Regions from separate parts of the Rhizobium sp. 01N447_2 genome, predicted to be linked through region 1. Evidence: riboswitches for the same ligand, from Rfam matches in the RefSeq annotation. Region 1 holds a riboswitch; each other region holds the start of a gene.
The links. Region 1 has a riboswitch for cobalamin ahead of nrdH (glutaredoxin-like protein NrdH). Riboswitches for the same ligand answer to the same signal wherever they lie in the genome.
Positions count from the first base shown of each region.

Region 1 (8,039 bases):
GAGGCAGGCGGTTTCCTTGGCTAACGGGAAGATCGCCAGCAATCCGTCGCCCATGAACTTCAGGATTTCTCCGCCATACCGTTCGATCGGATCCGACATGGCGTCGAAATAATCGTTGAGCAGATGGATGACATCGTCACGCGGCCAGAGATCGGAGATCGCCGTAAAGTCGCGCAGGTCGCAGATCATGATTGCCGCACCGACAGTCGCGCCGCTGCCGCGCGTCGTGACGCCCGACAGAATCTGTTCGCTCGCATGCGGTCCGACATAGGTCTGCAGCAGCGTACGCGCCATGATGTTCTTCAGCCGGATTTCGCTGACGAGGGTCAGGGCCGGCAGCAGATCGCGCAGGAAATTGACATGCTCGCTGGTAAAACCGCCCGGCCGGCTGGTCGAAAATGTCGCGACATGCCGTTTGCCGAAAGTATGCTCGAGCGGCCAGGCGATATACTCCGTGAGGCCGTCATCGCGCAGTTCCTGATAGAATGAATCCTCGTCGCTGTCGGCTGTGCCTTCCAGATGTCTACGCACCTCCTCCGAACCCTGATGGATCGCGTTGACGGGACTCTTCAGGAACTCCGGCGTGTTTTCGACACCATAGGCAAATGTGTTGATCTTCGCCTCTGCCAGGCCTTCCTTCCAGAGGATGCGGGCGCCTATCCATTGCGGATGGTTCGTCCTGAAATGCAATGTCGCCCGCGCCACCGGCACCCCTGCCGCCAGCAGCTTCTCGCACATTTCCACCAGGATATTGTCGATGAACCGCTCACCGCGCGTCTCGTTCACCAGCCAGTCGAGAATCCGTCTTCTGCGGATCGGCCAGACGCCTTCGCCCGCCTCGACGACAGTCCCGGCCTTGTTCGAAATGGATTGCATCAAAAACTCCCGCTACGCCACATCATTGGCGAGGACCGAATTTATTTCCGCTGAATGTGGGCGATGAGAGAGCAAATGATAAGAGGCAGACGGCGATCAAGCCTCAGAAATCCCAGTCCTCGTCCTCGGTCGCCACCGCCTTGCCGATGACATAGGAGGAACCGGAGCCGGAGAAGAAGTCGTGGTTCTCGTCGGCATTCGGCGAAAGCGCCGACAGGATCGCCGGATTGACCTTGCAGGCCTCAGCCGGGAACAGCGCCTCGTAGCCAAGGTTCATCAGCGCCTTATTGGCATTGTAATGCAGGAATTTCTTGACGTCCTCGGTCAGCCCGACGCCGTCATAGAGCGCTTCGGTATATTTCGCCTCGTTGTCGTAGAGTTCGAGCAGCAGTTCGAAGGCGAAATCCTTGATCTCCTGCTTCCGTTCCTCGCTGAGCCGCTCCAGCTCGCGCTGGAACTTGTAGCCGATATAATAGCCGTGCACCGCCTCGTCGCGGATGATCAGCCGGATCATGTCGGCCGTGTTGGTCAGCTTGGCCCGGCTCGACCAGTACATCGGCAGGTAGAAGCCGGAATAGAACAGGAAGCTTTCGAGAAAAACGCTCGCAACCTTCTTCTTCAACGGATCGCCGGAGCGATACTGCTCCATGATCAGCGCCGATTTCCGCTGCAGGAATTCGTTCTCCTCCGACCAGCGATAGGCATCGTCGACATCGGGCGTCGAGCACAGCGTCGAGAAGATCGACGAATAGGAGCGCGCATGCACCGCCTCCATGAAGGAGACGTTGGAAAGCACCGCCTCCTCATGCGGCGTTACCGCATCCTCCATCAGCCGGATGGAACCGACGCCGTTCTGGATCGTGTCGAGCAGCGTCAATCCAGTGAAAACGCGGATAGTCAGCTGCTGCTCGGCCGGCGTCAGCGTTGCCCAGGAGGGAATGTCGTTGGAAAGCGGCACTTTTTCCGGCAGCCAGAAATTGCCGGTGAGCCGGTTCCAGACTTCGAGATCCTTGTCGTCCTCGATGCGGTTCCAGTTGATGGCGCGCACGCGGCTGACCGGCTTCAATTGCATGTTCATTGTGTTCCCTCTTGAGAAATGTGTCCGGATTTGCCCCTCATCCGCCTGCCGGCACCTTCTCCCCGCCAGCGGGGCGAAGGGGATATGCCGCACCCTTTTCTGTCTTTATTGCCGGTTCGTGTGGCAAGTCCCCTCTCCCCGTCAAAACGGGGAGAGGGTTAGGGTGAGGGGCAAATGCTCCGGAGCGAAATATCAAATTACAGCGTACAAGACACGCAGCCCTGCACCTCGGTGCCGGACAGCGCCATCTGGCGAAGGCGGATGTAGTAGATCGTCTTGATGCCCTTCTTCCAGGCATGGATCTGCGCCTTGTTGATGTCGCGCGTCGTTGCCGTGTCGCGGAAGAACAAGGTCAGTGACAGGCCCTGGTCGACATGCTGGGTCGCCGCCGCATAGGTGTCGATGATCTTCTCCGGTCCGATCTCGTAGGCATCCTGATAATAGTCGAGATTGTCGTTGGTCATGAACGGCGCCGGATAATAGACGCGGCCGATCTTGCCTTCCTTGCGGATCTCGATCTTCGAGACGATCGGATGGATCGAGGAGGTCGAGTGATTGATATAAGAGATCGACCCTGTCGGCGGCACTGCTTGCAGGTTCTGGTTATAGAGGCCGGAGGCCATCACCGCCTTCTTCAACGCCACCCAATCTTCCTGCGTCGGAATGTGAATGCCTGACGTCTCGAACAGCGCCTTGACCCTCTCCGTCGCCGGCTCCCAGAGCCGGTCGGTATATTTGTCGAAATAGTCGCCGGAGGCATATTTCGAGTTCTCAAAGCCCTTGAAGCTCGCGCCGCGTTCGACCGCCAAAAGATTCGAGGCGCGGATCGCGTGGTAGGTCACCGTGTAGAAATAGATGTTGGTGAAATCGACGCCTTCCTCGGAGCCATAGAAGATGCGTTCGCGGGCGAGGTAGCCGTGCAGATTCATCTGGCCGAGGCCGATCGCATGGCTCTCGTCATTGCCCTTCTCGATCGAAGGGACTGAGGAGATGTGGCTCATGTCGGAAACAGCACTCAACGCCCGGATCGAGGTCTCGATCGTCTTGCCGAAATCGACCGAATCCATCGCTGCCGCGATGTTCAGCGAGCCGAGATTACAGGAGATGTCCTTGCCGAGATGTTTGTAGGAGAGGTCGTCGTTATATTCGCTCGCCTCACTCACCTGCAGGATTTCCGAGCATAGATTGCTCATCGAAATACGTCCGGCGATCGGGTTTGCCCGGTTCACCGTGTCCTCGAACATGATGTAGGGATAGCCGCTCTCGAACTGGATTTCGGCAAGCACCTGGAAGAATTCGCGTGCCTTGATCTTCTTCTTGGAGATGCGGGCGTCGTCAGCCATCTCGCGGTACTTTTCCGTCACGGAAATCTCGGTGAAGGGCACGCCATAGACGCGCTCCACGTCATAGGGCGAGAACAGGTACATGTCCTCGTTGTTCCTCGCGAGTTCGAAGGTGATATCGGGCACGACGACGCCGAGCGACAGCGTCTTGATGCGGATCTTCTCGTCGGCATTTTCGCGCTTGGTGTCGAGAAAGCGCATGATGTCGGGGTGATGGGCATTGAGATAGACGGCCCCCGCGCCCTGCCGTGCGCCGAGCTGGTTGGCATAGGAAAAACTGTCTTCGAGCAGCTTCATGACAGGGATGATGCCCGAGGACTGGTTCTCGATATGCTTGATCGGCGCGCCTGCCTCGCGGATATTCGTCAGCGACAGCGCCACGCCGCCGCCGCGCTTCGACAATTGCAGCGCCGAATTGATCGACCGGCCGATCGATTCCATATTGTCCTCGACGCGCAGCAGAAAGCAGGAAACCAGTTCGCCGCGCTGCTTCTTACCGGCATTGAGGAAGGTCGGCGTCGCCGGCTGGAAGCGGCCGGAAATGATCTCGTCGACCATGTCGCGGGCAAGGCTCTCGTCGCCGCGCGCCAAGGCCAGGGCCACCATGCAGATGCGGTCCTCATAGCGCTCGAGATAGCGCTTTCCGTCGAAGGTCTTCAGCGTATAGCTGGTGTAATATTTGAAGGCGCCGAGGAAGGTCGGGAAACGGAACTTCTTGGCATAGGCCTGGTCGAACAGATCCCGCACGAAATTGAAGGAATACTGGTCGAGAACCTCCTGCTCGTAATAGCCCTCGGTCACGAGGTAATCGAGCTTTTCCCGGAGATTGTGAAAGAACACCGTGTTCTGGTTCACATGCTGCAGGAAATACTGCTTGGCCGCCATTCGATCCTTGTCGAGCTGGATCCGCCCCTGATCGTCATAGAGGTTCAGCATCGCATTCAGCGCGTGGTAGTCGAGCGTTTCCGCCGCTTTCAAAGGGCGTTCGCCGGCGGGATGAGCAAAAGTGTTATGCGGTTTTGCGCCCGCATCCCGCGTCAGAGTTGTTCCCGTGTCCAAAACCGTTCCATTCCGTGTTTGACGTTGGCGACATCCGCTTCTGTGCCCAGCAGTTCGAACCTGTAGAGGTAAGGCACCTGGCACTTCTTTGAGATCACGTCGCCGGCGAGCCCGTATGTTTCGCCGAAATTGCTGTTGCCCGCGGCAATCACGCCGCGGATGTGTCCTCGGTTTTCCGTATCGTTGAGGAAACGGATCACCTGCTTGGGAACGGCGCCCTTGCCGCCGTCGCCGCTATAGGTCGGCACGATCAGCACGAAGGGTTCGCTGATATGGAACGCGTCTGCGCCATTTGGCGGAATGCGCGCCGCGCGCAGTCCGAGCTTGGCGACGAACCGATGGGTGTTCTCGGACCGGCTGGAATAATAGACGATCAGAGCCATCGCCTTTCCTCAGGAAAGTGCGCTGATCATGTCGGGACGGAAGCCGGCCCAATGCTGCTCGCCGGCGATGACGACGGGCGCCTGCATGTAGCCGAGGCTGCGGACCCGATCGAGCGCTTCGGCATTCTGCGAAATATCGACGATGTCATAATCGACGCCCAACCGGTCGAGGGCGCGGTAGGTGGCAGTGCATTGGACGCAGGCAGGCTTGCTGTAGACTGTGATGGTCATGATATTCCTCGTGACGACGCGATTGGGACGCAGGACATCGATCGGAAATCTCGCGATATCCGTCGAAAACACTCTGTATTTTGCAGCGATGCGGCTCGTTCAGCCGCTGGGCGTGATCCGCCCTCTACCTCTAGCGGGTGACGGCCTGAACTGAGATACTGACATGACTTCACCCCGAAGTGGCTCAATGCGAAGGTTTCGGGGGCGGAGGCTCGGGCCTGCGAAACGCGATGCGGAGATTCCCCGCAGCCATGCAACGCGACCTTCCGGACACCCCGCCCGTGGACGTTTCGTTCGAGGCAGGTCTCCTGGCTCACGGGTCAAAGCACCCTGCCCCAGCCTTCCCGGAGCATCATGCTCCAGTGACCTGAAATCGGACAGTTGCTCGCCGCTTACAGTTGCGGGGGCAGCTCCGGCATTGCCGCGCCATGATGGCGAAACGCACCGTATTCCCGTCTTAGCCGCCGATCCTCACGAATCGACGGAACCTCGAACACTAGATATGGTACGCGAATCGCTGATGACGTCAACAAGTTGTTGTGGCAGCGCAGCAACGGCGGCAGCGAATCGCCGTGACTGTGTATGATGTGGATAACGAAGCTTTAACGGAAAAGCGCTGTGGAGAGCCCGTTCATAAAAGGAGCCGGCAAAAGCCGGCTCCTCGAGATGTTGCGGAGATTTAAGCGCCCTTCCCCGACCCCACGGCTCGCAACGCCCGCGCGGCGGCGACCATGTTGACGAGTGCCGGACGCACCTCTTCCCATTTGCGGGTCTTCAGGCCGCAATCCGGATTGACCCACAACCGCCCATCCGAAAGCCGCCCGCGGGCAAGCTGCATGAGCTCAGTCATCTCACCGACCTCCGGAACGCGCGGCGAATGGATGTCGTAAACGCCGGGACCGATCTCGTTCGGATATTTGTAGCTTCGGAAGGCTTCCAGCAGCTCCATCTTCGAACGTGAGGTCTCAATGGAGATGACGTCGGCATCCATCGCGGCGATGGCGCCGATGATTTGGTTGAACTCCGAATAGCACATATGCGTGTGGATCTGCGTCTCATCGGCAACGCCGGTCGAGCACAGGTGAAAGCTTTCCACCGCCCAGTCCAGATAGGTCTTCCAATCGGCCTTTCGCAGCGGCAGGCCTTCGCGAAGTGCCGCCTCATCGATCTGGATCATTGCCGCGCCTGCCTTTTCGAGATCGGTCACCTCGTCGCGAATCGCCAGCGCTATCTGCCGGCTGACATCGGCGCGCGCAAGATCGTCACGGACGAAGGACCAGTTGAGGATCGTCACTGGTCCCGTCAGCATGCCCTTCACCGGCTTTTCCGTCAGCGACTGCGCATAACGCCACCATTCGACCGTCATCGGCTTCGGGCGTGAGACATCGCCGAAGATGATCGGCGGGCGGACATAGCGTGAACCGTAGCTCTGCACCCAGGCATGCTGCGTGAAAGCAAATCCGGAAAGCTGCTCGCCGAAATACTGCACCATGTCGTTACGCTCGAACTCGCCGTGAACGAGCACATCGAGGCCGATCTCCTCCTGCCAACGGATCGCCGACTCAGTCTCCTTTCTGAGGAAGGCCTCGTAGTCGGCGCCGCTCATCGCACCCTTTGCATAGGCGGCGCGCGACTTGCGCACTTCCGATGTTTGCGGAAATGAGCCGATCGTCGTCGTCGGGAAGAGCGGCAGTCGCAATCGGTCGTCCTGAAGCGCTTTGCGCGCGAGGAATGCGCGACCCCGGCGTTTCATCCTCCCGTCGATGCCTGCCACTCGCGCCGCAACTCTGGCATCATGAACCCTCGAGGAAGAGGCGCGGGCAGCGACGGCGCGCAAAGAAGCTTCAAGGGCACCGATAACGCCGCTCCGGTCCAAGGCACCGCTGCCGAGCACGGCAAGCTCGTCCAGCTTCTGCGTCGCAAAGGCGAGCCATGTTTTCAACTCGCCGTCGAGCCCTGCTTCCAGCTCGAGGTCGATCGGCACGTGAAGGAGGGAGCAGGACGGCGCGATTTGAAGTCGATGCTCACCTAATCTGGAAACCAGTGGCACGATCCTGTTCAGGATGGCGTTGAGATCGGCCCGCCAGATGTTGCGTCCGTCGATGACGCCGAGCGACAGCACGAGACTATCAGGCGCCCTTTCCAGGAGAAACTCGACCTGCTGCGGCCCGCGCACCAGATCGACGTGAAGGCCTGCGACCGGCAACTCAAGTGCCGCCGGAAGATTGTCGCCCATATCGCCGAAATAACCGGCGAGCATGATCTTGAGATCCGGCACTACTTCGCCGAGTGCCCGATAGGTCTGGCTGAGCGCGGCGCGCTCCCTGTCGGAAAGATCGAGGACGAGGCATGGCTCGTCGACCTGTACCCAGTCGGCACCCGCCGCTCTCAACTCGGCAAATATCCTGGCATAGACCGGCAGCAGCCGGTCGAGCAGCTCGACCGTGTCAAAGCCGGCCTCGGTGGATTTGGCGAGTTTCAGGAAGGTGACCGGCCCGAGAATAAGCGGCCGCGTGTGAATGCCGAGTGCCTTCGCCTCCAGGAAAGCCTCCAGCGGCTTGTTCGCCGTCAGCGTGAAGGCCTGGTCAGGCCTGAGTTCCGGAACCATGTAGTGGTAGTTGGTGTCGAACCATTTCGTCATCTCCAGTGCCGGCACCCCGTGGCCGTGGCTGACATGGCCGCAATCGCCGTGATGGCCCTCGCCAGTCGAGCCGCGCGCCATCGCGAAATAGATGTCGAGATCGACCGGGTCGCCTTTCCAGCCATAGGCGGCCGGAATCGCGCCGACCATCACAGCGAGATCGAGAACATGGTCATAAAGCGAGAAGTCGTTGGAGGGAATGACGGCGATCCCCTTCTGCTGCTGGAGCTTCCAGTTGTTGGCACGCAGCTTTTTTGCCGTATCCAGAAGTGCGGTCGCGTCGCTCTTGCCGGCCCAGTAGCTTTCCAGCGCAAATTTCAGTTCGCGATGGCTTCCAATTCTTGGAAAACCGAGATTTGCAGTCTTGATGCTCATTTCCTTACCCCGAGGGTTATGGGCAAGGCACTGGCGAGACGCATCGACGAACG
Region 1 covers NZ_JBFTQY010000069.1:3,781-11,819, forward strand. Annotated here, with positions in the region: gene AC1ECN_RS30890 (adenylate/guanylate cyclase domain-containing protein) at 1-876, opposite strand, end outside; gene nrdF (class 1b ribonucleoside-diphosphate reductase subunit beta) at 980-1,954, opposite strand; gene nrdE (class 1b ribonucleoside-diphosphate reductase subunit alpha) at 2,152-4,356, opposite strand; gene nrdI (class Ib ribonucleoside-diphosphate reductase assembly flavoprotein NrdI) at 4,335-4,739, opposite strand; gene nrdH (glutaredoxin-like protein NrdH) at 4,749-4,970, opposite strand; cobalamin riboswitch at 5,252-5,477, opposite strand; gene metE (5-methyltetrahydropteroyltriglutamate--homocysteine S-methyltransferase) at 5,650-7,986, opposite strand.

Region 2 (8,039 bases), on a different contig from region 1:
CCGTAAAGCGCGGCAAGGTGAGCCGCGTAGGTCTTGCGCAATAGAGGTTCGCCCTCGATCGGCCCGTAGCCTGTCATAGCCTGTTGCCCGGCCGCCTCGCCAAGGAGCCGAAGCATCTCCGGATGCGCGGGATAGCCTGGAACGGCCTGCGACAGATCGATGAGCGGCCCCTTTCCCCCTTTGTATTCGCGGCTCCAGGCGACGACGGAAGGAATGGGCGGGGCAGAGAGGCGGGCAACGAGCGAATTGGGTTTTGCAGCGATCATATCTATTTCTCTTTGATACCGATTGCTACAACGATACCAATTGCTTTCTCAACCTCTTTGTCTGACGAGACGGACCTGACGCAGAAACGCGCATGCGCCTGGTGTCGTCCGAAACTGCTCACACTTTTCGGCATCATGCTTTAGCGGGAGATCAAAAGCCTCTCAGGCAACGGCGCCTGGAGCGGTCGCCAGTAACCCGGCGCTCTCAGCTTTCCGGAAACTATCAAGGTCGCCAAGAGGAACCGGTTTGGAAAAGAAGTAGCCTTGGAGGTCGGTGCAGCCGAGGGCGGCCAGAAAGTCGCGTTGATATTCGGTTTCGACCCCTTCCGCCGTCGTCGAGATACCGAGGTTGCGGCTGAGCGCGACGATGGCGCCGATGATGGCCGCCCCGTTGGCTCTTGTGCCGAGCTGCGAGACGAACGATCGATCGATCTTGATGCGGTCGATATCGAAGCGCAGCAGATGGCTGAGACATGAAAAGCCGGTTCCGAAATCATCGAGCGAAATCTGGACACCCTGGCTGCGCAGCGACTTCAGCACCGTATAGACGTCCGAGTTATCCTCGATGAGCGAGGACTCGGTGAGCTCGAGCTCGAGCCGGGACGGCGGCAGGCCAGTCTCCTGCAGCACTGCGAATACTTCCTCGGCAAAATTTGGCCTTCTTAACTGGGCGGGAGACACGTTGACCGCAACAAACGTGTCTTCCGGCCATTTGCAGGCGGCTCTGCAGGCTTCACGCAACACCCAGAAACCGAGAGCGTCGATGAGGCCGCCCTCCTCGGCGACGGGGATGAAGCTGGCAGGCGTCAACAATCCGCGCTGACTGTGACGCCAACGCACGAGAGCCTCTGCACCCGATGCCGAATATCCTGCCTCAGCGCGATGTACCGTTTGGTAATAGACCTCGAGCGATCCGAAGTCGGGCCGGGCCTCAATCGGACCGGATTGTGGACCGTCAGCCGATGAGGTCATGCCTTTGGCCAAAACCTCCCGCAATTCGTTCTTGAGAATGTCGCGCGCATTCCTGCCGCCGTCCATGGAGGGTGAATAGACGCGCCACTGGCCCCTGCCGCCCATCTTGGCTTCGTACAGCGCGACGTCGGCGTAGCGCATGATGTCATCGGCATTCCGCCCGGCGTCTGGCACAACGGTCACGCCGATCGAGCCGCCGACGCGCGCGACCGCCTCGCCCCTCAAAAGCGGGAAGGGCTTACCAAGTTCGGCAACGATCGCGTCGCATATTGCCGGCAACAGGTGATCATGATCTTTGATGTCCCGGAGAAGCAGGGCGAATTCGTCCCCTCCGAGCCGGGCAAGCGTGTCGCCCGGACGAAGCAGGGAGCGGATCCGCTCCGCAGCCATCCTGATGAGTTCATCGCCGGCGGCATGGCCGAACGTGTCGTTCACGGCTTTGAATCGGTCCAGGTCGAGAAGCGCGACTGCCGAGCGCTCGGCTGAATTCTGCGTCTCGGCCAGGCACTCGTCGAACCTGATCGCGAACAAGGCGCGATTGGGAAGGTCGGTCAGCACATCATGCAAGGCAAGCTGTCTTGCATGCAGCTCGCTTTTCTTCAACTCGCCGAGACTGCTTCGCAGGCGCACCAGCAAGACCGAGAACAGGATCGCGATCACCATGGCGGCTATCGAAAGCGCCGGCATCAATCGGCCGATCACCCTCGAACCTGGAAGATCGGGCCGCCAGACGATGAAGCCGATCGGTTCGCCATTTGCCGTGGCGTCGATCTGGAACGCAACCTCGTTTTCGTCTGCATCGGCCGTGCGCGCGAAGCGCGCGCCGTTGAGGCCCTGTTGCCGGCTCAATTCGTCCAGCGCCGCACCATCGATAAACCGCACGACGATCAGGAACTGCCGCATCGTCTGCCGTTGCCGCTCATCAGCTTCGTTGATGGCGACGACGCCGACGATCGTCGGCCGACCTTCCAGCCGCATCAGATTGGCCAACGCAGTGTTGGAGCGCCCTGGGCTTGCAAGGCGGCTTTCCATCGAGGACGGCGTTCTTTCGTTGGAAACCGCGCCTTGTCTTACCCCAAGGCGGGCATCGTGAAGGAGAGGCAAAAAGAGAGGCTTCATCCAGCGATAACGCTTTTCCGTTTGGGCGTCCGCCAGCATCAGCAGTTGCGCCTTCTCGTCGACGACGAAGGCCTGATCGTAGCCGAAGGCGGACATTGCGGTCTGGCTGATCGCGCTCCCGGCGGCCGCTGTCAGAACCGCATCGAGACTGGAGGAACCTCCGCTTGACCGGGCAGCCGGATAAACACGGGTGAGGTAGCCGTTGCCGAACTGGCCGATGACATGCGCGACTTGATCGACCTGTTCCCGCAGGCGGGCATTCACAAGCTGGCGCTGTCGATCAAGGGCGGCAGCGTCGCTCTCGGTTCCCGCCCACAGTGCCGAAAGCACGACCAGTCCGATCGCTCCAAGGCCGCTGACGGCAATCAGAAACAGAATCCTCCCCGAAGCGATCCAGGATTGCTGAAACGTGCTGGAGCTGGAAGGAAGAACGATCTGCAAGCCTAGACCCCTGAACACCACGACACGGGCGCATTGGTCGACGCTAACAAAGAAGCGTTCACGTAGAATTAAAAGCTGCGGCGCACTATGGGGCGAGATCGAATACGCCCCAAGGAGCTCCCGACGATGTTGCGCAGATCCCTTCACACTATAGTGCGCGGAGCCCTGATGACGGGCGCGGTGGGAATCCTTCTCGCCGCTGCCTTGCCGCTCCAGCTGGCTGCGCAAGATCGCATGCCGATGAGAATTGCCGTCGAAGGTGCATTTCCGCCCTTCAACTATCTCGATGCAAATAACAATCTTCAGGGCTTCGACATCGATATTGCCAATGCGCTGTGCGAGGTTGGCAAGTTCGAATGCCAATTTATCATCGAGAAGTGGGACGACATCATCCCCGATCTCGTTGCCGACAAATACGACGCGATCATCTCATCCATGTCGATGAGCCTTGAGCGGCGTCAAAAGGTTGCTTTTACCGAAAAATATTACAACAGCCCGTCGGTGTTCATCGCCCGGAAGGATTCGTCGATCAGTGACGTCAGCCCAGCCGCCCTCAGCGACAAAATTCTTGGGGTGACGTCGTCGACAGCGCAGGAATCCTATGCCAACCATCTTTATCCGGACATGAAGAAGACGGTTTTTCGCTCTTCGCCGGAATTATACAAGGGGCTGGCGGATGGGAGTGTCGACATTATCCTCGAGGATAAACTCGCCATCTACGACTGGATTGCCAACACCAAGGCCGGAAGCTGCTGCGAGTTCAAGGGGCCGGATCTGGTCGACATCACATATTTTGGCGAAGGCGCCGGGATCGCGCTGCGCCTGGATGACAAGGAGCGTCTGACGCGCCTGAACGAAGCGCTGAAGAGCATCAAGGCGGACGGGACCTATGACATGATCAACGCCAAATATTTCCCGTTCAGCATCCAGTAATTCACCGGCCGATTTTCGAGAATGCGGGACGGTCGGGCTGTTGCCCGACCATCCCTGTCTTCGGTCGTGAGCGCTACGCGGCTTTCGCGACCTCTCCGTGCGGATCGAGGATATATTTTGTCGCTGCTCCATGGTCGAAGCTCTCATATCCAGCGGCGGCATCGTCGAGCGGGATGACCTTGGCGTTGACGATATCGGCAATCGGCAGCCGGTCGTGGAGGATCGCCTGCATGAGCTGGCGATTATATTTGATCACCGGTGTCTGGCCGGTGTGGAAGGACTGCGCCTTGGCCCATCCGAGGCCGAAGCGGAGCGACAGATTGCCGTGCTTGGCAGCGTTGTCGACGGCGCCCGGATCCTCGGTAACGTAGAGGCCGGGAATGCCGATCGAACCCGCGGCACGGGTAATCTCCATCATCTGATTGAGCACGATCGCCGGCTGTTCCCCGCCGGAATGGCCGCGTGCCTCGAAGCCGACCGCATCGATGGCGCTGTCCACCTCGTTGATGCCGACGACCTGCGCAATCATGTCGCCGAGACGGTCGCTCTTCGACAGGTCGATCGGCTCGAAACCGACCTTCGCCGCATGCGCCAGACGGTCCTTGTTGAAATCACCGATCATCACGACAGCGGCGCCGAGAATGCGAGCCGAAGCCGCAGCCGCAAGGCCGACGGGGCCGGCGCCTGCCACGTAGACGGTCGAGCCGACGCCAACGCCTGCCCGCACCGCGCCATGAAAGCCCGTGGGCAGAATGTCGGAGAGCATGGTGAGATCCCGGATCTTCGCCATTGCCTTGTCCCGATCGGGGATCTTCARCAGGTTGAAATCTGCGTAGGGAATGGTGACATAGCGCGCCTGTCCGCCGATCCAGCCACCCATGTCGACATAACCGTAAGCGCCACCGGCGCGGGCCGGGTTTACCGTCAGGCAGACACCGGTATCTTGAGACTTGCAGCAGCGGCAGCGGCCGCAGGCGACATTGAAAGGCACCGAGACGATATCGCCGATTTCGAGCATCTCGACGTCGATGCCTTTCTCGATGATCTCGCCGGTGATTTCATGACCGAGGATGAGGCCCGGCATCGCTGTCGTGCGGCCGCGGACCATGTGCTGATCGGAGCCGCAGATATTGGTCGAGATCACCTTAAGGATCACGCCGTGTTCGATGCGGCGGCCGTCGGGCGCTTCCAGCTTCGGGTCGTCGATGTCGCGAACTTCGACCTTGCCCGGCCGGAGATAGACGACGCCTCTATTTTTGCTCATGGATTCCTCCCACTTGTTTGAAAGCCTCGATCTGCAACCGATGCAGTCGATGGCGACTTCCCTCCGGCCTGCCTCCTCTGCAGCCCGGTGTCCACAACACGAGGATACCGCCGCACCGGGCGATATTCGAATTTTCAAAACGGACAGATTGGATGCAGAAGTGAAGTGAACGCCACGGTTTTTGCCTGTCGTTCCGCTCGTGACCGTCTGCCGCAATCCGTCGATCTGCTGCGTAAGAGCTGGTTTCCGGCTCCAGAATCTCCTTCCGATCCATCTCGATATCTTTCCGGATGTCTATCCGGCGATTTCCTTGAGGATTTCAGTTCTTCTACCGCTGCGGGGCAGCGCCGGCGTCGGGCCGGCTTCCCAATGGTCCATTTCGCCAGTTTGCGAGATAGCGCCTTGAACACTACAAACAAACCATGCCTGACGGAAAACAGCGATCAAGAAAACGACATGGGTGCAACTCAAAGACGACAGTCGCAAAGTCGCAATAGCGCTGCGTAGCGGAAATAATTGATCCCGCGAATACGGCGGTTTTCCGGTTCGTCCCGGAAGATTTAATCGCCGCCTAAAGACTTTAGCCGCGAGGGGCGCCGGCTGCGGTTGAAGTCGACGGCCGTGTGCCAGAGCACGGCGCCGAGGATGATCGCGCCGCCGAAAAAGGTGGCGACGGGCGGCTGTTCGGAAAACAGCAGCCACACCCAGAAGGGCGTGAGCACAATTTCCATCGTGCCGATCAGCGCCGCCTCGGCCGGCGGCATCCGCTTGGCCCCGGCAAGGAAGAGCACCAGCGCGAGAGAGAAATTGGTCGCACCGAAGGCGGCGAGAACGACCCAGTTGTGCAGGTCGAGCGAGCCGACTGAACCGAACGGGGCAAAGATGGCCAGCGTCAGGAAAGCGCTGACGACGGTCGGAGGCAGGCTCGGCACGCCGGGATTGATGCGCGGAATGATGATGACGAGCGCGAAGGACGCCGTCATGCCGAGCGCCAGCAGATCTCCCACACCAGTGCCGCCGCCGATCGACGAGGCGACGATGACCGCGACGCCGAAGAGCGAGATGCCGCCGGCAATCAACGTCCGCCTSGAGACCCTCTCCTTGAGGATGACCCAGCCGAGCATGGCCGCGATGAAGGGCGCGGTCGCATAGATCATCGTCACATTGGCGACGGTGGTCATGTAAAGCGCCCCGATGAAGCATACCTGACTGAAGGTCTGGCATGCGATCATGGCAAGACCTGTGGGATGGAAGACGGATCGCCATTGCCGCCGTGAGATGCCCCCTTCGAGGAAAAGGCAGGGGATCAGCAGGAACAGGCCACCGAACAATGATCGCCAGGCGATCGCCGTCCATACGTCGGTCGTCAGGAGTCGCGAATAGACGCCGCTCGCGCTCCAGGCAAGTGTCGCGGCAATGATGAGAAGCACACCCTTCTCGTGCTCGCTGCCTGCGAGGCGTCTGGCCGGATTTTCAATTGTCACGCAGATATTCTCAAAGAAGGAAGTCGAACGCGGCTTATTTGTGCGTCAAGAATTGACATCAGGCAAACGAATAGTAGAGATAGCTGTCATCGAGTTTTTTAATGGCTTCCCCATGCACGAGCCGATTGAGAGCGACCTGCTCAGAACCTTCCTGGTCGTTGCCGAGACTTCCAATTTCTCCGCGGCCGCCCAGCGCATCGGGCGGACGCAATCGGCCGTCAGCAGCCAGATCAAGAGGCTCGAGGAGACGATCGGCGAGACTCTCTTCGAGCGGGGCGCCCGCGGCGTGCTGCTCACGCGCCCGGGCATACAGCTCGTGCCCTACGCCCGCCGGATCATCGATCTCTTAAGCGAGGCCGCCGCGACGATCCGCAGCAAGCCGCTGGATGGGCCTGTGCGCATCGGAATTCCCGAGGAATACAGCCAGACGGTGTTGCCGGCGGCGCTCGCGGCTTTCGCCGTTCGCCACCCGGCCGTCGAGGTTACCGTGTCCTGCGACTATACAGTCCGCAACCTCGCCGCCCTCGAGCGGGACGAACTCGATCTGGCCGTCGTTTTCGACTGGAGCGATGAGACCAAAGGCGAGGTCATCTGCATCGATCCGACAGTCTGGGTCACATCCATGGTCCATCGGTTGCACGACATCGATCCCCTGCCCATTGCGACCTATCGCAACTCCACCTGGTCACGTGATTATGCGCTCCGGTCGCTGGAGCAGATCGGCCGCAACTACCGGATCGCATTCATTGCCGATACGGGCTCTGGGCTGAAGAACGCCGTGATCGCAGGCCTTGCCGTCACAACGCTGTGCCGCAGCAACATTCCGCCCGGCTGCCGGGAGCTGACTGCCGAAGACGGTTTTCCGCCGGTCGATTCCTCCAAGGTCGTGCTCCGTCGGAGCACTTACCGTTCCAGCGAGGCTGTGCGCGAACTTGCCGATATGGTGCGGGAAGCGTTCCAGCCTATGCCGGCGCTTCCGATGGTGTGATGCGGCGGCGCAAACGCCGCCGGGTCTCCGACGGGCTCTCGGAAAAACTCGCCCGGTAGCTTCTCGCAAAGGCAGAGGCTGAGTTGAAGCCGGTCGCTGCCGCGATGTCGGCGAAGGAGGCTGTCGTCTCGATCACCTTGCGGCGCGCCGCGTTCAGGCGCAGCGCGAGATAATGCACATGCGGCGGCGCGCCGATGCTCTGCTGGAAGAGATCCTGCAGATGCCGGGCGCTGACGCCTACCCTGCGGGCCAGCCGCGCGAGGACTAGAGGCTGCTCGACATGCTCCTCCATCAGCCGCACCGCCTGCGTCACGCGGGGATCATGCAGGCGCAACCCCGCCGAGGCTGCGGAAAGCTGCTCGTCCGCATGGAAGGAGGGCTGCTCGTAACGGAACAGCCGGCTGACTTCGAGCGCCAGCGAATAACCCTGCCTTCGTCTTATCACCTCAAGCATCAGGTCCACGGTCGGAAGCGAACCGGAGGTCGTCAGCCGCTTGGCATCGATGACGAAACGATCCTTGACGGCCCGCACCTCGGGATAGGCGAGCGCAAAATCCTCGTAATCCTCCCAG
Region 2 covers NZ_JBFTQY010000017.1:91,301-99,339, forward strand. Annotated here, with positions in the region: gene AC1ECN_RS14035 (aminotransferase) at 1-266, opposite strand, end outside; gene AC1ECN_RS14040 (putative bifunctional diguanylate cyclase/phosphodiesterase) at 429-2,819, opposite strand; gene AC1ECN_RS14045 (transporter substrate-binding domain-containing protein) at 2,925-3,731, shown strand; gene fdhA (formaldehyde dehydrogenase, glutathione-independent) at 3,805-4,995, opposite strand; cobalamin riboswitch at 5,215-5,415, opposite strand; gene AC1ECN_RS14055 (DMT family transporter) at 5,556-6,479, opposite strand; gene AC1ECN_RS14060 (LysR substrate-binding domain-containing protein) at 6,592-7,467, shown strand; gene AC1ECN_RS14065 (GlxA family transcriptional regulator) at 7,442-8,039, opposite strand, start outside.
Region 2: it holds a riboswitch for cobalamin, as region 1 does, so the genes downstream of both, fdhA (formaldehyde dehydrogenase, glutathione-independent) here and nrdH (glutaredoxin-like protein NrdH) in region 1, are expected to answer to the same signal.

Region 3 (8,039 bases), on a different contig from region 1:
CCCTTGCACCAGGCAATGGTCACCAGAGCGTTCTGGGATAGTCGAAGATCGACTGCTTTCCAGAGTTCCACATTGCCGATCGTTCGGTTTCGGGCATTCCCATTGGGGTTGCCTTTCCTCCAGCCGTTGTTCCTCCATATATGCCGCCGGCTGTTGCAGCCTTTGACGGCATAGACGGAATCGGACCAGATGGTCGCGGGCTCGCCGCTTGTATCGCTGTTGATCCAGATTGCCGCCTTGAGGACGGCGGTCAATTCCATCGAATTATTGGCGGAGTCTTCGACGCCACCGAAGCCAGAGGCAATTTCCGCGGCATCACGATAAGCGACGAATGCCCAGCCCCCGTGCCCGGAACCGGGTTCATAGCAACCGTCCACGAAGACGTGGAGGCCGTGTTGGGCTTCGGGTATCCCGACTGTCGCTGCAGGGGAGCGGAGCTCGTTGGAAATGTCTGTCATTTTCGCCGTCCTTCTCGCCTTGGCCGCGCCCGCCGAAGTGGCTGGCCGATACCGTGCACGCGGTCGCCTGTAAACCCAACCGGCGCCGCAAGCGCGGCATTGGCCAGTCGTGCCGGATCCTGATGTCGCGCAACAGCTTGCCGATATGCTGGCGAACGAGAAGAAGAATCAAGCGCCGGAAAATTGAAAGAAGGAGGTCCCGCTTTTGGCGGCACAGCAGATTCCCCGACAGAGGGACCACCCGCATTTGCTGGATAAAATCGCGAAAATGCGCTAGGAATATCTCCAAGCTTATTAAGAGAAACACGCTAAGAGACAACGCGCGGCTATCGAGGCCGCAATCGACCGATCGATTCTTTGCTCATTCCGGGACGACGCCGTGAAACGCCGAAACCTGTCTCTTGCCCTCCTCCTTGCCTTCGCAGCGCCCGCCGCGGCGCAGACAACTACTATCTGTGAGGATCTGCGCGGTCGCTTGGCCGACCTGCCGCGGTCGATCGGCAATAACAACGGCCCGGAAGTGCGCCAATATGCCAGCGCCATGGCCGAGCAGAACCTCGAGCTGCGCAAGGTCCGCAACGAGCTGCGCGGCAACGGCTGCACCTCGGGCAGCATGGTCGTCATCGGCGGCGAGAATGCCGATTATTGCGCCGAGCTCTCGCAGTCCGAAGCCCGCATGATCGACAACATCCGCTATCTCCAGGACCGCCGCGACGAGCTGGCCGGCCAGAACGGCGCCGATGACGGCGCGCGGCGCGAACTGATTGCCGCTCTCGACCGCAATGGCTGCAACAGCGAAAACTTCTATGCCCCGAGCGATCGCAGCGCCAACGAACCGGCTCCGAGCGTCGAGGAACAGGCGATGCGCACCGATACCTTCATTCCGCTCGGCGGCGGTGACGAGGTCGATCCGCGTTACGGCGTGCCGCGGGCCGAGATGCTATCTCCGGTCAGCACCATGTGCGTGCGCAGCTGCGACGGCGGCTTCTTCCCGATCAGCTCGAACGCCACGTCGGTCGATTTCGGCCGCGACGCCCAGACCTGCGCCAAGATGTGCCCGGGCATCGAGACCGAACTATTCTATCGTGACGTGACGAGCACCGAAGCCTCGAACATGATCTCGGTCGCAACGGGCACGCCCTACAGCGCCATGAAAAATGCCTTTGCCTACAAGAACCGCACGCCCGGGGAAAAATCCTCCTGCGCCTGCAATCTCACCGCCTATTATGAGGAGATGCGCTCCAAGCAGGCGGTGAGCGAACCGCCGCAGCAGGGCTCCATCACCACCATCCGCACCAATCCCCCGGCGAAGGATGCCGCCGCGCCGCAACCATCCGTTCCCGAGCGCCCCTACGATCCCACGCAGAACCGCGTCCGTCAGGTCGGCCCGCAGTTTCTGGCCGGCGATCAGGGCTCGATCGACCTCGCCAATCCGGCAACGCCGGGCCCGCAGCCACAACAGCAGTGATATCAAATCATGCCACCCAAAACTGCGCAGCGGTTTTGGGACTACGACATGCATCTTCGATGCGACGCGCTTGATTTAGGGCTCGCTCCGTCCCCATCCATCATGAAAGACGAGTTCATCGAGCGGCAGCCGCTGCCGCCAGCCTTTGACGGAGAGTTCCGGCTCGTCATAGAGCCGATCGACGAAACCGGCACAGAGCCAGGCGACCACCTCGATATGCTCGGGTATGCCGAGAATGCTCTTCAGGTCGCCTTCATGAAAGATGCTGACCCAGCCGATGCCGACCCCTTCCGCCCGCGCCGCAAGCCAGAGGTTCTGGATGGCGCAGACTGTGGAATAGCTATCCATCCTCGGATTGTGCGTGCGCCCCAACACTACGCTGCCACTGCGCGTGGGATCGCAGGTCACGCATATGCCGAGCGGCGCCTCGACAATGCCTTCGAGCTTGAGCGAGCGGTAGGCCTGCCGCCGTTCGCCTTCGAACATCAGCGCCGCCTCCTCATTGGCCCTCGCAAAAGCATCCCGGACGCGCGCCTGCACGGTTGCGCTTTTCACCAGAATGAAATTCCACGGCTGCATGAAGCCGACTGAGGGCGCGTGGTGGGCGGCCGTCAGCAGCCGCTGCACAAGTTCGTCCGGCAAGGGATCGGGCAGGAACTGGCTGCGGACGTCCCGCCGCGTCATGATCGCATGATAGACGGCCTCGCGTTCGGCCAAAGAAAAACCGGACGCCACCGAAAGGGCATCCTCATCAAAGGGTCGCATCGTCAAATCCCCAACAACGCAACCGCCCCGCCGTCCGCGCGGATCGGTCTATCTTGCCAGGCCGGTCTTCTGACTGGGCGTCATCCGTCTGCCGCAGCCTTCCCGGCAAGAAGCCAGTGGCGTGATGAAGCGGCAAACGTCGGCCTTACAGCGTTGGGCACGTTCCGGCTTTGCACCGGATTCCCGATTCTCCCGCCTTACCGGCGGGCACCTGACGGCGCATCTATTTCAGGAAAGCGCGGCTGCGGCAAGGCGGCCCGCATGACGCCGCCGATACGCTGCATGCGACATCGATTTCATGGACAGAGGCGCATTGCTGCCTTAGAAACAAACCGATCCTGACCGACGCCCATGGCGCCGCACTTTTTCTCTTTGCATTTCGGTTGCCCGTGCCCCGCCTCACGCCCATGATCCTTGCGGTCGCCCTGTTCATGGAACAGATGGATTCCACCGTGATCGCCACCAGCCTGCCGGCAATCGCCGCCGATATCGGTACCTCGCCGATCGCGCTGAAGCTTGCCGTCACGAGTTATCTCGTGGCGCTGGCGATCTTCATCCCGATCAGCGGCTGGATGTCCGATCGTTTCGGCGCGCGCAACATTTTCCGCATGGCGATCTTCGTTTTCATGATCGGCTCGATCGCCTGCGCCTTTTCCAACTCGATCACAGCCTTCGTCGTCTCGCGCCTGATTCAGGGCGCCGGCGGCTCGATGATGACGCCGGTCAGCCGCTTGCTGCTGGTCCGGGGAACACCGCGCCACGAACTCGTCGATGCCATGGCCTGGCTCACCATCCCCGCCCTGATCGGCCCGATCATGGGTCCGCCGATCGGCGGTTTCCTCACCACCTACCTCACCTGGCACTGGATCTTCTGGATCAACGTCCCGATCGGCGTGCTCGGCATCATCCTCGTCACCCGTTTCCTGCCGGCGGTCGAGCCGCGCAGTCCGCGGCCGATGGACTTCCCCGGCTTCTGCCTTTGCGGCATAGGCTTCTCCGGCTTCGTCTTCGGCCTGTCGGTGATCAGCCTGCCGGCCGTGCCCGTCATCTACGGTTATGCCACGGTTGCAATCGGCATCCTTGCCGGCCTCCTCTATCTCCTGCATGCCCGCCGCGCACCCAATCCGCTTCTCGACCCGAAGATGTTCCGTTACCCGATGTTCCGGGCGGCGATCCTCGGCGCCTCGAATTTCCGCATGGGGCTCGGCGCCCTGCCCTTCCTGATGCCATTGATGCTGCAGCTCGGCTTCGGCCTGACGCCGCTGCAATCGGGCTCGGTCACCTTCGTCAGCGCGCTCGGCTCCATGGGCTCGAAATTCGCCGCCTCGCGCACCTTCAAGGCGTTCGGCTTCCGCACCGTCATATCAATCACCACTTTGCTGGCGGCGATCTTCCTCGGCATCAACGGCCTTTTCACCGCCGAGACGCCGCTGTTCCTGATCATGGCCTGCCTGCTGATCGGCGGCCTGTTCCGCTCCATGGCTTTCTCGGGCGTCAACGCCATGGCCTTCGGCGATGTCGACGACGCCGACAGCAGCCAGGCAACCGCGATCAATGCCGTTGCCCAGCGTATCTCCATGGCGATGGGTGTGGCGATCGCCGGCGGCATCCTCGAAATTTCGAGCAGCTTTCACGACGGCAGGCTGCTGGTCTCGGATTTCCACGTCGCCTTCTTCAGCGTCTCGGCGATTTCGGCGCTGGCCTGTATCACCTTCCTGCGCCTGCCGCGCGATGCCGGGGCGGAACTGACGGCGCGTGGCCGCAAGCGCCGGCACGCCGAGCCCGAAGAGGCCGTGGCGGAAAATAGCTGATCGAGACAGATCTGCCTGGCGCGATGGAAGCATTCCTCACCCGCCGGTTCGCAAGACTCGGCGCCGGCAGACGCCAGGGTGAAATGACCCGCGTGTACCCCAGCACCCCATTCTACTTTATGATTTATTCACACATCAAATACACACTGCGTTTGCGCGTTTTGGGTCGCAATTCGGACATGGGCATGAGGGCTCGTGATGTGATCGTCAGCGTCGATGCCCGTATTGATACGCCAGTCGGGAACATGTCCGACTGAGCCGCAATTCTAGGCCGCCGCGGAATGTTCCAATTTTTGAAGACGATGCCTCTGACCGCCAAGCTGGCGGCGATTATCGTTGCCGTGAACCTCTGCGGCATTTCCGCTTTCGCCACCTATACCTGGATGTACGAAACCCGGGCCTTGATCGATGGCGCCAAGGCGAACTGGTCCAAGGATGCCGAGCAATTTGCATCTCTGGCAGCGGGCGGCGTGAAATGGGGGAAGGCGAACGCCGTTCGAGAGGCTTATTCGCTCTATCGCGACGACCCCTCGCTCGATCTCGTGCAGTTTGCCGCATTCAACGCTGAACCTGCCGCCGTCGATACCTGGGCGCGCGATGGCGTTAGTGGGTTGCCCGCACCAGCCGATCTGGCGAAGAGCCTCAGCGCGAAACCGGAAAAGACCACCATCGATGACGGTAGAATATCTGCCGGCGTCGTGACGATCATCGCGCCGCTCCCGCTGGATAAGTCGGGCAAGGCCACCGGTTACATCGTCACGAACTGGTCCGTCGAAAAAATCGCTTCCGAAGTCAGGCAGAAAGTTCTCATTTCGCTGCTCACGCAGTCCGCGATCACCGCCATGGCCGTCGTTGCCTTCCTTCTCGCCATGCGCAGCCTGGTCGGCCGGCCCATCAGGGTGATCAGCGAACGGATCAGCGCGCTGCAGAAAGGCGATCTGGTCTCACCCGTCACCTACAGGGAAAACGGCGATGAAATCGGCTTTCTGGCGCGGGCCCTGGAAGTTTTCCGCCACGAGGCGATTGCCAAGGTCGAAAGAGAGCAGGCCGCCGCCGAGCAGAGTGCTTCGCTCGACGCCGAGCGGGCGCGCAACGCAATGTTGACGGAAGAGGCCAGCAACACGCAGCGGCTGGTGATGCACGCTCTTGAAAATGCCTTGGAACAGCTCGCCGCGGGCGACTTTTCGATACATCTGGCCGATGTCGGTCCTGAATTCGATAAGTTGCGGCAGGATTTCAACAACATGGTCGATGCGGTCGCAGCCGCTCTGACAGAGATCAAGACCGCCTCCGTGGCTGTCGAAACCGGCTCGAGCGAGCTGGCGACCTCCGCGGATCAGCTCGCAAGACGGACCGAGCAACAGGCAGCCGCATTGGAAGAGACCGCCGCCGCACTGGATGAGGTGACCACGACGGTCAGGACATCGTCGCAACGGGCTGAAAATGCCGGGCAGCTGGTCGAGGAGACGAAGCGGAGCGCCCATGTCTCGGCGACGGTGGTGCGCGATGCGATCGGGGCGATGGACCGGATCCAAACCTCGTCGAGCCAGATCGGCCGCATCATCGGCGTCATCGACGAGATTGCCTTCCAGACGAACCTGCTGGCGCTGAATGCCGGCGTCGAGGCGGCGCGCGCCGGCGAGGCCGGCAAGGGTTTTGCGGTCGTTGCGCAGGAAGTGCGTGAACTCGCCCAGCGGTCGGCAAATGCCGCAAAGGAAATCAAGAACCTGATCAACGTATCCGGCCAGGAAGTTGCCGCGGGCGTCGGGCTGGTGAACGAAACCGGTGACGCCCTGCTGAAGATCGAGGAGCAGATCAACCGCATCAGCGATAGCATCGCTTCCATCGTCCAATCCTATCGCGAACAGGCGACGGGCCTGCAGGAAATCAACAGCGCGATCAACCAGATGGATCAGACGACACAGCAGAACGCGGCAATGGTCGAGGAAACCAACGCGGCCTGCCACGAACTGCTGTCGCAAGGACGCCTTCTGCAGGACTCGGCCGGCAGGTTCGTCGTCGGTGCGTCTACCGCCAGCCAGCCCAAACCCGTTCAAGCCGCCCGCCAAGCTCGTCCCGAGCCCAGAGCCTTCGCGCAGCGTCATGCAGGAAGTGCCGCCGTTGCCGCTGCTCCCGGTGCCTGGGAGGAGTTCTGACGTCGTCTGCATCCGATAAGCCTTAGTTCTCAGCAACCTATAATCAGGAAGGAAACGCTTATGAAGAAAATCGTGCCCGCATTTCTTTTGGCCTGCACCGCATTTGCCATGCCCATGGGCGTATCCATGGCGCAGGATGCCAAGCTTGCCCCGATCTCCGACTACGTGACAAGCGATGTAAAGCCCTGGCTTAACGACCCCGCCATCATCGAGGCTATCAAGGCGCAGAACGCTGCCAACGCCAATCTCAGTGCGGCTGATGTCGACGCCCTCGACAAGAAATGGCGTGCCGAAGTCGATGGCTCCGACCACTCGATGATCGACGACGTGCTCAACAGCGCACTGTCGAAATTCCTTCAGGGAAAGAAGGAGGCTTCCGGCGGCAAGATCACGGAAATCTTCGTCATGGATGCAAAAGGCCTGAATGTCGGTCAAAGCGACACCACATCGGATTACTGGCAGGGCGACGAGGCCAAGTTCCAGAAGTCCTTCGGCGCCGGCAAGGACGCCGTCTTCGTCGATGAGATCGAAAAGGATGAATCGACCCAGACGCTGCAGTCGCAGGCAAGCGTCACGATATCAGACGACGCGGGAACGCCGATCGGCGCCATCACCGTCGGCGTGAACGTCGACGCCCTGTGATCTCAGGAACTGCGTTTTCTACAACAGTGCGAATGACCGTCGCCCGGAAGCATCTTTAGGGCGACAGGTTTAAACAAAGCCTAGAGCGCGTCGCATGCACGAGATCGAGTGCGACGTGCTTCTTGCCTCGCCGGGGGTGTACCTTCCGCAGAAGCCGTTGCCATCTCGGGGAGCGCCGGATCTTCAGGCTGCAAATTCTACGTGACAACGCGTGGCTGTGACACTACATACGCCTCATGTCGATCACATCAATCTACGCCTCGCGATTTTATTGGTACCGCTACTCTCAGCGGATGCGGGTCCATGCGTAACTGAATTCGACGCGACGACAACCCGAATAGCCGCTAGTCTACCTGGCGGCTTTTTTGTTCCGCGCGGGTATGACCAAACAGGAGCCATACCGTGTCTGATACCATTGATGATCTGCGTATTGTCGAAATCACCCCGCTGACCAAACCCGCCGATATCATCGCGGAAATTCCCCGCAATGCTGATGTCAGCAAGACCGTGACCAGCAACCGCAATGCGGTCCACAAAATTCTCCGGGGCGAAGACGACCGGCTGATCGTCGTCATCGGCCCCTGCTCCATCCACGATCCCGTCGCCGCCCGCGAATATGCCGAACGGCTGGCGGAACAGCGCCGCCGCTTCGCCGGCGATCTCGAGATCGTCATGCGCGTCTACTTCGAAAAGCCCCGCACGACCGTCGGCTGGAAGGGCCTCATCAACGACCCGCATC
Region 3 covers NZ_JBFTQY010000022.1:11,176-19,214, forward strand. Annotated here, with positions in the region: gene AC1ECN_RS17400 (ribonuclease H family protein) at 1-458, opposite strand, end outside; gene AC1ECN_RS17405 (DUF2865 domain-containing protein) at 838-1,926, shown strand; gene bluB (5,6-dimethylbenzimidazole synthase) at 2,002-2,691, opposite strand; cobalamin riboswitch at 2,734-2,921, opposite strand; gene AC1ECN_RS17415 (DHA2 family efflux MFS transporter permease subunit) at 3,099-4,502, shown strand; gene AC1ECN_RS17420 (HAMP domain-containing methyl-accepting chemotaxis protein) at 4,784-6,658, shown strand; gene AC1ECN_RS17425 (hypothetical protein) at 6,719-7,300, shown strand; gene AC1ECN_RS17430 (3-deoxy-7-phosphoheptulonate synthase) at 7,703-8,039, shown strand, end outside.
Region 3: it holds a riboswitch for cobalamin, as region 1 does, so the genes downstream of both, bluB (5,6-dimethylbenzimidazole synthase) here and nrdH (glutaredoxin-like protein NrdH) in region 1, are expected to answer to the same signal.

Region 4 (5,748 bases), on a different contig from region 1:
GATGTCGAGACGGTGCGCCCAGCAAGTCCCTCCCCCTTGTGGGGAGGGGTTGGGGAGGGGTTTCCGAATGCATCCCCAGCAATCGCCCGCTGCAAACTCGCATCCCCACCCTCGCCAAGCCCGCGCGGCACCCGCGCCAGCGCCACGGTCAGGTCCGTCAAGAGCCGTCCTTCGGGCGACACACCGAACACATGCAACCCATCGCGGATCTGCATTTCTTTGAGGTCGCAGAGATAGGCGTCGAGCTTCTTCAGCGCCTCGCCCTCGCTTTCGCCCTTGGCAATGCCCGCATCCCGGTCGAGGCCGATATCGGCGACGAGCTCAAGGATTTGGCGGCTGAGCAGCCGGATGCGGCGGGGATCGCCGCCGGATGCTTCGTAATATTCGTCGACCAGCGCCTCCAGATCCTTGAGTGGCCCGTAGCTCTCGGCCCGCGTCAGCGGCGGCGTCAGGTGATCGATGATGACGGCTGCACTGCGGCGCTTGGCCTGCGTGCCCTCGCCCGGATCGTTGACGATGAAGGGATAGAGATGCGGCAGCGGCCCGAGGATCGCCTCGGGATAGCAGCTTTCCGACAGCGCCAGCGCCTTGCCCGGCAGCCATTCGAGATTGCCGTGCTTGCCCATATGGATGACGGCATGGGCGCCGAATTCGCGGCGCAGGAAAGCGTAGAAGGCGAGATAACCGTGCGGCGGCACGAGATCCGGCGAATGATAACTCTCTTTCGGATCGATATTGTAACCGCGTGCTGGCTGGATGCCGACGAGCATTTCGCCGAAGCGCGCAAAAGACAGGGCGAAGACGCCTTCGCGAAAATACGGATCATCTTCGGGATCGCCCCAGCGGGCCCTCACCTCATCCTGAATCTTATTGGGAAGAGATTCCAGGAAGCTGTTGTACAGACTCAGGGAAAGCGTCTCGCGTATGATCTTTCCGTCGGAACCGGAATTGGTCGGCCCTTCCATCAGATGCCGGATCAGCGCATCGCCGTCGGCGGGAATCTCGGCGACCGGATACCCCGCCGATCGCATAGCCTTCAGCACCTCGATGGTGCCGGCCGGCGTATCCAAGCCGACGCCGTTGCCGAGCCGACCGTCCCGGTTCGGATAATTTGCCATGACGAGCGCGATGCGTCGGTCGCCGGCGGAAGTCTTCCGCAGCCGCGCCCAATTGGCGGCCAGCTCCGCCGTATAGCGCACCCGGCCGGCATCGGCCTGGCTGGCGACGATATTCGTCTCGACCAGCGCATCGTAGCGCGCCGCCGTCTTGAAGGAGACCGCCCGCGCCAGCACCCGGCCATCGACTTCAGGCAGTGCCACGTTCATGCCGAGATCGCGTGCAGACAAGCCTTGCGAGGAAGCTGCCCATACCTCCCTCGACGAGGCCGACAGGATCGCCTGCAGCACGATCGCCTCATTCGCCTCCAGCACCGTCGGCTGCCGGTCCGCACCCGGTGCCGAGACCGCAAAGCCCGTCGTGTTGATGACAACGTCGGGTTTCAACGCCGAAAATACGCTTTCGAGAATGCCGGTGGAGACAGGATCCTTGAGACTATAGGCAAAGACCGGCAGCGGGCGGAGGCCGAGTAACGTCAGCGCCTCGATGAGAGCTTCGATCGGCCCGGTCTCGCCGCTTTGGACGAGGGCGCGGTAGAAGGAAATGGCGACTGTCGGCTTCTCGGCTTGCTCCCTCTTCTCCCCAGCGGGGGTCCGAAGGACGGGTTGAGACCCGTGGCTCAACCCTGGTCGGTGGCCCGAAGGGTCGGATGAGGGGGTGACTCGACAAACTCTGGCGTCCCAATCCTGCTGCTCGCTCCCTCCGTCGCTCGCCCCCCTCATCTGCCCTGCCGGGCATCTTCTCCCCGCTGGGGAGAAGAGGGAATCGGTAACCCGCCGCCACTCCTCGACCCCGATCAGCCCCCGCCCCGGCCACCAAATACCTGCCTTCATCAAAGGCACCGCGGGCGCCGGCTTCTCGGCTCCCGACAGCATCGCCCCGGCATGGTCGAGAAAAGCCTGCGCGTTGGCATCGCCGCCCTCGATCAGATAGGCCCAGAGCGCGTTGAGATCGTCGAGATCAACATTGGAGAAAGGCACCAGCCCCGCATCCGGCCTGGCATCGCCCGGCAGCACGGCGATCAGCGCACCGGCGCGGGCAGCCGCCGCATGCAGCGCTTCCAGCGCGTAGTGGAAATAGCTGGCGCCGCCGAGTGCGCGGACGATAATCAGCTTCGCATGCCGCGCCGTGCGCTCGACATAGGTATCGACCGACATCGGATGCTTCAGGCTCATCAAGCTGGCGAGCCGGAGCGAAGGCCCCGCCCCGCGATCGCGATGGGCGGCCGCGATCGCAGCAAGCTCGCTGTCGGCAGCCGACAGGAACAGGATATCGCCCGGCGTCTGCCCGAGGTCGATTGCCTCCTCGCCGTCGCTGATCGTTCCCTGTTGAGCCAGAAGCAGATGCATCGGGTTACGCCAGCGCTTCGATCGCCGCCCTCACCGTGTCCTGATCCATTTCGTGCAGGCCGATGACGACAAGGCGCGTGGCGCGCTTTTCGCTCGCGCCCCACGCACGGTCGAAATAATGGTCGATACGGCTGCCGACGGCCTGGAGCTGCAGGCGCATCGGCTTGCCCGAGACGTCGACGAAACCCTTGAGGCGCAGCACGTCATGGGCAGCAATGATACCCTTCAGCGCTTCGACGAAGCCGGCGGGATCGGCAATGGGTCCGAGATCGACGACGAAGCTGTCGAATTCGTCATGGTCGTGCGGCGCACCGTCTTCATGCTCCAGCTCGTGATGCGACTTGCGATTGGCGACATCGTCCTCCGTGCCGATGCCGAGGCCGAGCAGGATGCCGGCCGACACCTCGCCGTTCCTCGCCTCGATCATCATGGGCTTGCGCACCGTGCGGGAGGCGACCTCGTCTCGCACCCTGATAAGCCCGGCAGCATCGATCAGGTCTGTCTTGTTGAGCACGATGAGGTCGGCGCAGGTCAGCTGATCCTCGAACAGCTCCTCGATCGGGCTTTCGTGATCGAGCGATTCATCTTCGGCGCGGCGCGCATCGACCGCATCATGGTCGTCGGCGAAGCGGCCGGCGGCAACGGCAGCGCTATCGACCACCGTGATGACGCCGTCGACGGTCACCTGGGTGCGAATGTCGGGCCAGTTGAAGGCGGCGACCAGCGGCTGCGGCAAAGCAAGGCCAGAAGTCTCGATGACGATATGGTCGGGCCGCTGCTCGCGCTCGAGCAGCTTCGTCATCGTCGGAATGAAATCATCCGCAACAGTGCAGCAAATGCAGCCGTTGGTGAGTTCGATGATGTCGTCCTCGGTGCAATTCTCCGCACCGCAGCCCTTCAGCACGTCGCCGTCGACGCCGAGATCGCCGAATTCGTTGATGATCAACGCGATCTTCTTGCCGCCGGCATTGGTGAGCAGGTTGCGGATCATCGTCGTCTTGCCGGCGCCGAGGAATCCGGTGATGACGGTTGCGGGAATCTTCTGCTGGTTCATGGACTTAACCCTTCATTTTCAGCGACAGGCCTGCCGCGATGAAATAAACTTCGGCGGCCTTCGCCGCTATCGATTGGTGCAGCCGGCCGGCATGATCGCGAAAATCCCGCGCCATGCGATTGTCGGGCACGATGCCGAGGCCGACCTCGTTGGAAACGAAAACGAGCCGCGCCTTCGCGGCGGGCAGGAAATTGGCAAGAACGGCAAATTCCGCCGCCATGTTCCGCTCCTCCATCATCAGATTGGTGACCCAGAGCGTCAGGCAGTCGATGAGGACGATGCGCTCCTTGCGGTCGATGGCGGTAAGCTTGCCGACGAGGTCGAGCGGCTCTTCATGCGTCGTCCAGGACGGACCGCGATCGGTCTTGTGCTGAGAGATGCGCGCCTGCATCTCCTCATCCCATGCCCGCCCCGTGGCAAGGTAGTGGCGATCAAGCCCAGTCGCCGTTACGAGGTCTTCGGCGAAACGGGATTTGCCGGAGCGTGCGCCGCCGAGGATGAAGACGGTGTTGGAGGCGGCGGCGATCATGTGCAAACGGTCCGCTGATCAGATAGGGCACGCCGTGTGGCCCCCCTCATCCGACCCTTCGGGCCACCTTCTCCCCGCTGGGGAGAAGAGCGAGCAAGCCTTAGTCCAAGGTCGTCTCTCTGACCTCTGCGGGATGAGAAAGACCGAGCCGTTGCGGCATACCGCTTCTCCCCAGCGGGGAGAAGGTGGCGGCAGACGGTTGAGGGGATGAGCGGCAAAGCCGCGAATGTGCTGAGCGCAAGTGAAGCGCAACAACGAAAGACCCACAGTTTTCCGTACCCAAGGACTTGGGCACACTGGATTCCTGTGACAAGCACAGGAATGAGGGAGGAGAGGAAAGCACCTCCCCGTCGCGCCGCACCAGGCCGCGCCGAATTCAATCGTTCAGCCAAGACAACCTCCGTGCTGGCAACGGGCATAGTGCCCAGGTGTGGGCTTCTCGCCCGGCACGCATGGCAGGTCTCCTGGCTCGCAGTTATCGGCCGCGATCGGGGCAGACCGGAAACCGGTCGCCCTGATCGTGCCAGCGGATCATCCTCGCCTTCCCGGCCGCATCAGTGAAAAGGTGGACGATTCGTAGACTTGAGAGGCGTCCGACCCCGGTTGATCACCATGCATATCCAGTGGCTTTTCCGGCATATCGCCTGTCCAGCCCGCCCGCACGATTGCAGGCTCCGAGCCGGAAGGGCTTGATGCCGGATGGAAGACCCTGACCGCTCTACAGTCGCGGGGTCGGCTGTGATGAAGGCGCCCGGCTTGGGTCCGCCCCGTCACATTCCCTTTTCATCCGGAAGGGCGTAACACCGATCCGGAACCATCCGTTATGTCAGGATGGTCAGTCGACCATCCGTTATCGGGATGGTTAGGCAAGCGCAGGGGTGAAGTCAACCGGCCTTGGCGGTCGACCAATTGACGGCCGGCCGGTATGCCTGCTCCAACACGACTTACTCTACCTAAAACATCGTCATTTATCAGAGACTTACGTCACAAATATTTATCCCGCCCGCCGGGTTTTCGCCGCAATTGCGTCGCAAGCGGACTGCGCCTTCGCCCTTGACCGGGCCTCTCCCTGCCTAGTTGTCTTGCCATGCTTATGAAATTGGATCGGCGCCGTTTCCGCGCGCTGCGTGTTTTCTTCGATCCGGGACGCCTGCGGGCGCTGACCCGCCGTAGCGAGGTTGGCCTGTCGCTGGCGGGCGCCGTCGTCGGCATCATCTCGGGTCTCGCCGTCACCGGCATGAGCTACGTCTCCAATGAGCTGCATCAGTTGGTCTTCGGCATTGCCGACAGCGAACGACTGAGCTCGTCCGAGATCGAGAGCAAGATGCTGCTGCTCACCGCCCCCGTCATCGGCGGCGCCCTGCTCGGCCTGCTGCTTTTCGTGCTGGCGAAACGGCGCAAGAAGCCGATGGTCGACCCGATCGAGGCCAATGCGCTGCATGGCGGCCGCCTGTCTCTGACCGACAGCATCATCGTTGCCGTGCAGAACCTGATCTCCAACGGTTTCGGCGCCTCGGTCGGCCTGGAGGCCGGCTATACCCAGCTTGCCGCCGGCCTCGCCTCGAAATTCGGCCTGAAGCTGCAGCTTCGCCGCTCGGACCTGCGCACCCTCGTTGGCTGCGGCGCGGCGGGCGCCATCGCCGCCGCCTTTAACGCGCCGCTGACCGGTGCTTTCTATGCCTTCGAGCTGATCATCGGCA
Region 4 covers NZ_JBFTQY010000018.1:258-6,005, forward strand. Annotated here, with positions in the region: partial or broken gene AC1ECN_RS14735 (cobaltochelatase subunit CobN) at 1-2,465, opposite strand, end outside; gene cobW (cobalamin biosynthesis protein CobW) at 2,470-3,519, opposite strand; gene cobU (bifunctional adenosylcobinamide kinase/adenosylcobinamide-phosphate guanylyltransferase) at 3,524-4,048, opposite strand; cobalamin riboswitch at 4,486-4,882, opposite strand; gene AC1ECN_RS14750 (chloride channel protein) at 5,136-5,748, shown strand, end outside.
Region 4: it holds a riboswitch for cobalamin, as region 1 does, so the genes downstream of both, cobU (bifunctional adenosylcobinamide kinase/adenosylcobinamide-phosphate guanylyltransferase) here and nrdH (glutaredoxin-like protein NrdH) in region 1, are expected to answer to the same signal.